2 regions of the Paenibacillus sp. FSL R5-0887 genome follow, and region 1 is predicted to be linked to the other one. Evidence: riboswitches for the same ligand, from Rfam matches in the RefSeq annotation. Region 1 holds a riboswitch; the other holds the start of a gene.
What was found. A riboswitch is a leader RNA that binds a small molecule or an ion and turns the genes downstream of it on or off. The one in region 1 is predicted to bind preQ1.
Positions count from the first base shown of each region.

Region 1 (3,420 bases):
CTTACCGAAATGGGAATTCGCGACAATCTCTTATATGCGCAATGTGGTGCCAAAATAATTGATGTTTCCAGATATGCGCGTGATAAGGAGCTTACGGGTCTTGAGTTCGCCTGTGGCATTCCAGGAACAGTTGGTGGAGCGCTCTATATGAACGCAGGTGCTTATGGCGGTGAGATCAAAGATGTCCTGCATAGTGCACTAGCTATAAATAAGAACGGGCAATTGGTAACTCTGCAAGGAGATGAGCTGCAATGGGGATACAGAAAAAGTGTATTCGCAAGCGGTGAGTATATTGTACTTGAGGCCAAATTTGCTATGACTTCCGGTGATGTTTTAACGATCAAGGCAAAAATGGATGAACTAACTTATTTACGTGAATCGAAGCAACCGCTTGAGTATCCATCCTGTGGGAGTGTATTTAAGCGGCCTCCAGGCCGTTTTGCAGGTCAGTTAATTCAAGAGAGCGGCTTACAGGGTACAAGAATCGGCGGTGCTGAGGTATCCAAGAAGCATGCGGGATTTATTGTGAATGCAGATAATGCAACAGCCAGTGATTACATCGGGCTAATCCACCATGTAAGAGCGACTGTGAAGGATAAATTCGGTGTAGAGCTGGAAACGGAAGTGGAGATCATTGGAGAAGAATAAATGATAAGCAAAAAGAGCCCGCAGATCGCTGTGGGCTCTTTTTGCTTATCATAATCATGTTCGTTTAATCTACTGAAAGGGTGTAATTAGCTCTGTCCGTAGTTATTTCTGCCTTGCGGTCGGCTAAGTCTACGATTTGAAGACCTTCAACAGCTAAATCATAAGTGGATTGTGGCAGGGATACCAGTTCACCATCGGCGTTAAGTGTGCTGCCAAAACCTCTTAATATCAGTGCACTTCCAAGATATTCATCAATTACGTCGTCTGCACTCCGGAAATCTACGGACTCTAAATTGAAATGAACTTTATCCAAATCACGAAGTTCTTTCTTTTCAATAGCGATTGTTTCATTCAAATGATTGTTAAGCCAATCCATAAGCTGCTGTATACTTTGTTCCATAAAATGCTCCCACCCTTAGCTCGAAGATTATTATGAATAAGTTACCCTTTTCTTAGGATTTGAATCCTTTTTTTTGCCACATCTTAATTAACCATATGAATAGTTTATGTGATTAAAAAGAAATCCGCGATCAAATTGCCGTGGTTTTTGAGCTTCCTAATCTCTACATACGCAGGTCTATCCACGTTAATCTGGAGTTATTTGCTGATCTATATAAGGTAACAGTAAAGAGTAGAACTTGTCAGGAGCGGGCTACCCATGGTATAGTTCAAGACGCAATATGCTTTAAGAAGAAGTCTGCGCTAAAGTTGTGCAGGAGAGGTTCGCGAACTCCCTCTATAAAAAACTAAGAATATATTAAACAGTACAAGCGGTTGCTGTCCTTTATCCGGACGTTGCTTCCGTTTCTTCTTAGTGGAGCCAAGTTTTCGAAATCTCGTTCTTCTTTCCATTACCGGCCAAGGCCGAAGGAAAAGAGAGGGGTTTTTTGTCGTGTCAGAAGGAAGATTGAAAGAGGAAATGCAGGAAGTTACTTTGCTTGGTAATCAGGGAACACAGTACAAGTTTGGTTATGATCCAGACATTCTGGAGGTGTTTGATAACAAACATCCCGGGCGTGATTATTTTGTTAAATTCAACTGCCCTGAGTTCACTAGCTTGTGTCCTGTAACGGGTCAGCCGGATTTTGCCACGCTGTATATTTCGTATATTCCTGAACAAAAAATGGTGGAATCCAAATCATTAAAGCTGTATCTGTTTAGCTTCCGCAACCATGGTGATTTTCATGAGGACTGTGTCAACATTATTATGAATGATCTGATCTCTCTGATGGATCCGCGTTACATTGAGGTATGGGGCAAGTTCACTCCGCGCGGAGGCATTTCAATTGATCCTTATTGCAACTATGGAAGACCGGGTACGAAGTATGAGGCGATGGCGGAACACCGCTTAATCAATCACGACCTCTATCCAGAAAAAGTGGACAACCGCTAAATTCCAACTTGTGATAAGGAGAGATTCATATGAACAAAAAAGCACTCGTCGTATTCAGCGGCGGACAAGATAGCACCACTTGCCTGGTTTGGGCATTGCAGCAGTATGAGGAAGTGCAGGTAGTTACCTTCAACTATAATCAACGTCATGCGGCTGAAATCGAAGTTGCAACAGAGATAGCAGCTAAGTTTAATGTAAAACAGCATATTCTTGATCTGGGGCTGCTCAATCAGCTGGCACCCAATGCACTTACCCGTCAGGATATAGATATCGTGGCTGGTGAAGGAGATGAGCTTCCAAGTACTTTCGTCGATGGACGGAATTTGTTGTTTTTATCTTTTGCCGCAATATTAGCTAAACAACTGGGGTACTCCCATATCGTCACTGGGGTTTGCCAAACGGACTTTAGCGGTTATCCGGACTGCCGTGATGTTTTTGTGAAATCATTGAATGTTACGCTGAACTTATCTATGGACTATGAGTTTGCGATCCACACTCCCCTAATGTGGCTGGATAAAAAAGAAACGTGGAAAATGGCCGATGCACTGGGGTATTTTGATTATGTTCGCGAACACACACTGACCTGTTACAACGGTATTATTGGCAGTGGCTGCGGTACTTGTCCAGCCTGTCTATTGCGTCAGCGTGGTCTTGAGCAATATGAGGCGGAGAGAATGGAGGCCGGTTCTTAATGCTTAACGAGGTTTCAGTCTGCAAAATATTTACGTTCGATGCGGCACACCAGTTAGTGGGACACAAAGGGAAATGCAGCAATCTGCACGGACATACTTATAAGCTCGAAGTAGTGCTTAAGGGCAAACCTATGGCCGCGGAAGGCCACTCGGATGAAGGCTTCGTCATTGATTTCAGCGATATCAAAATGACAGTACAACAAAGCCTTGTAGATCGTTTAGATCACGCTTTTCTTGCCATGGGAAATGAACCTGTGTTAGAGACGTTAACGAATACGGGCTCCAAAGTAGCCTTGTTGTCTTTCCGCACCACAGTAGAGAATATGTCTTCATATATTGCCTACAAGCTTAAGCAAGCAGGGTTGCCTTTGTACTCGGTAAAGCTATGGGAGACTCCAACCTCTTGGGCAGAGGTGCTGGCTGAAGATGTTCCGTATGAAGGGCCATCCTACCGTTTGTATGGAGGCTGTGACTGTGAGTAAGATTCCTGTAATTGAAATGTTCGGTCCAACTATTCAAGGCGAAGGTGCGGTAATTGGAGTGAAGACAATGTTTGCCCGCACCTATGGCTGCGATTATCGCTGCGGCTGGTGTGACTCCGCTTTTACTTGGGATGGTACGGCTAAGAATAAGGTTCGCATGATGGAAGCAGAAGAAATCATAAATGAATTATTGGCGTTAGCTGGA
Region 1 is NZ_JBBOCE010000001.1:1,635,672-1,639,091, reverse strand. It holds gene murB (UDP-N-acetylmuramate dehydrogenase) at 1-648, shown strand, start outside; gene MKY14_RS07335 (hypothetical protein) at 713-1,048, opposite strand; PreQ1 riboswitch class I at 1,361-1,404, shown strand; gene queF (preQ(1) synthase) at 1,568-2,041, shown strand; gene queC (7-cyano-7-deazaguanine synthase QueC) at 2,071-2,733, shown strand; gene MKY14_RS07320 (6-pyruvoyl trahydropterin synthase family protein) at 2,733-3,215, shown strand; gene queE (7-carboxy-7-deazaguanine synthase QueE) at 3,208-3,420, shown strand, end outside.

Region 2 (3,420 bases), on a different contig from region 1:
TTGCTCCACTATATAGACTCTGCATTACGGCGAATAAGGATAGGGAATGCACAAATGGACCTGGTGCCAAAACATCCTTCATAGCGTCCAATTCAAAAGCAATATTCGAGACCTCAAAGCTTTTTAACCATGATAAATGGGTACGCATATAACCTTTGGGCAATCCGGTTGTGCCTGAAGTAAAGCCAATAAATAATAATTCATTCGTCTCATCCAACTCAGCCTCCGGCTTCAGGGCAGCCAGCCACTGATCATAGGAACCTGTTCGTTCATTTGAGAAGGTCAATGTTTGGATCATTTGATCCTTGAAGGTCAGATTCTTTGCGGCTTCCGGCTCGGCAAAAATCATTGTCGGCTGGCACTGCTCTATAATAACCTGCAGTTCATTAGCACTCCACTTGGGATCTAAGGGAATGGGAACACAGCCCGCATAAATCGCCCCCAAAAAAACCTCAACAAATTCAATACGATTCGTAGATAAAATCGCGATTTTGTCATGCCTCAGACCCTTTTGCTGTAAGCCATTCGCGATTCTCCGCATCGTTTTTACTAATGTGGCATAGGTATGACTTGCTTGGTCATGGGTTAAGGCAATGCTGTCGGGCTGCTGTGCTGCATGACGCAGTATAGGAACTACTAGATTCATCCTAGATCACACCTGTTCGTATTTTCTGTGACTACCGATTATATACATTCTCTTCAATCGGACTGCCCCGCAAGTCCAGCCCAAACTAAAGGATATGTGATAAGCGCCATCGCCGGCGCTCCTGTTAAACTAACCCGCTAGAATTGCTACGATAGCTTATTTTAGCTTTATATTATTTTTATGTACACATCTTTCATGTAACTATTAAGTCCATCTTACAACGAAAAAACAGCCAGCACGCATCGATTATGATCGGTACGCGCTGGCTGTATTGTTGTTTAGTCCTTCTTTTGAACGGATGATGGTGAACCCTCTTCAGCAAAAGTAAAGGTTCGGGCGATATATAAGATAGGTGTGCTTACTGCGGTTAGTAAGAACTTCGCTAGATAAGTCGTAAGCAAAATTTCAAGCCATACATTCCAGTCATACAAGCCCGCAAACGCAATGGTACAGAAAATAAGTGTATCCACAAAGGAGCTAATCATCGTACTACCGTTGGAACGAATCCACAGCTGACTTGAGGTGCTGTAATATTTCCGAATCCAAGAGTACAACCGAACATCTAGGAACTGACTAATGAAGTAAGCAGTAAGACTACCCAAAGCTAGTCGAGGCATCAGCCCAAAAATCGTCTCCAAAGAAGACTGAGCGATATCGGTCTCCTGCGGCTTAAATACTAGTACCATCTGCATAATGACTGTAGTCATAAGCAAGGTGAAGAAACCAAACCAGACCGCTTTACGTGCTTCCGCTCTTCCGTACTTCTCATTAAGTAAATCGCTGGTCATATATAAAGTGACATACATCGTATTTCCGAGTGTCATCACAATATCAAATGGCATAGCAATCGTCTTAGCTACCTGAATGTTAGCAATTACAGTAGCAATACCTACCCAGGCGTACATTCCACTTTTCCCGAACAAGCGGTAACAGAGTAGAAAAAAAGCAAAATTGACAATAACAAATAAAACTCCCCACAGCAAATTAAACATATTACTGAAATTCCTCCTAGTTTTGTTTACGCGGGATGGTTACGAACCGCGGCTTACAATATTAAATTTTCGGAACAAAACATTAATACTCTATCACAATAGCGCTTAACAATCCATAAAAATAATATTTTTATATGAAATTGGTAGTTCCATTTCTTTTTTTTCGCCAATTATCTAAAATAGTCAGCAATAATTCATTTTTTTCAGAAAAAAATGCTCTATAGGACAAAACTTTCACTATTCATCCAGAGGTTAATTCTATAGAATAGTATCAAACACCTTATTCCCGATCCATTTAGTAGAAATATGACATAACTATGGAATATATCTCGGGTCGCCAATTTCCAGCAGTTGGCATGGAGTATCTAGTGAAGACTAAAAAAGAAATGACCTCACCGTCCATAAAAAAAGGAGAGAACGATATGTTTCGTATCAAGCATTCGATCAGTCGCAAATTTACGCGTTTATTATTTGTTGTTCTGTTGCTCACGTCTCTTTTGTTAAGCACCAGCTTCTATTTTATCTCTATCAGTATCTTCAACAGCTATGTTATGCCGCAGATTAACAAAATCCTTACTGCCGCTGCTCAGGACGTATATAAGAATCTCAACGTAATGCACGCCCAGCAAACCCTAAATAAGAACGATCAGTCTGCCACCAATCTCGAGTTCTATTTTCAGGAAAAGAGGAAACAACATGGAGTGGAAACCATTTTTCTGGTCAATCTGAAGGGGAAAGAAGCTGAGATTCTATCCGCAGATCACGATGCAAAATTGCAACGGGCAGAAAGTGTCACCGTATCCTCTGCAATGCAACAAGCCTCTAAAGGAAAAACTGGACTAAGCGATACATATAGCGACGCACATGGTATACATAAAACAGCTTATATCGGTATTCCCGGAAGTACGATGGTTATCGGTGTAAGCAGTGACGTAAGCTTCATTCAAGAAAAAACAGACAGTATTCTATGGACAAGTGCCGGAATCACACTTCTGACGTTGATCATCGGCCTAACTGGTGCATGGTTCATGAGTGTGCGTATAACACGTCCAATCTCAAAACTGGCAGCTTATAGTGCCCGGCTCGCAGAGGGAGATTTCACCGAAGAATTATCAGTTAAAGGAAATGACGAAGTTGCACAGTTGTCCGTAAGCTTCCAAGCGATGACCCAACGCCTGAAAGAAATGATTGGACATGTACTGGTAACCTCTAATACTGTCGTTGCGGATTCCAACTCTTTAAAAGAACGTGTTGAGGTTCTCAATGATATGGCGGAACACTCCAGCTCATCGGTAATAGAAATCGGCAAAGGTAGTACGACTATTGCTAGCAGTGCATCAGATAACTCGAGAGCAATGGAAGAAATCAATTTAGGCATTCAAAGTATTGCCTCAGCAGCGAATGAAGTCACGGAGCAAATCAGTGAGGCTTCCGCTGAAGCAAGTGGCGGTAATGAAATTGCTCAAAGCGCTGTGCTGCAAATGCGCCAGGTTGAACGTGCTTCCCTACAGTCGCTGGATCAATTACAAATCATGAATGAGCGTTCAGTAATGATCGGAGAAGTCGTTCACAGTATTACTGAAATTACGAAACAGATCCAAATGCTGTCGCTGAATGCTTCAATTGAAGCTGCACGCGCAGGAGAGCATGGACGCGGCTTTGCTGTTGTTGCGGGAGAAGTACGCAAGCTGTCTGAACAATCCCGTAACGCAAACGAACAGATCCGTGACTTCCTACTTGGGCTTCAAGAAGATATGAGTCGCTCCGTTACCGAGATGAACC
Region 2 is NZ_JBBOCE010000002.1:710,543-713,962, forward strand. It holds gene MKY14_RS21010 (AMP-binding protein) at 1-646, opposite strand, end outside; gene MKY14_RS21015 (queuosine precursor transporter) at 925-1,638, opposite strand; PreQ1 riboswitch class I at 1,649-1,694, opposite strand; gene MKY14_RS21020 (methyl-accepting chemotaxis protein) at 2,061-3,420, shown strand, end outside.
Region 2: another riboswitch for preQ1. It lies ahead of MKY14_RS21015 (queuosine precursor transporter); the one in region 1 lies ahead of queF (preQ(1) synthase).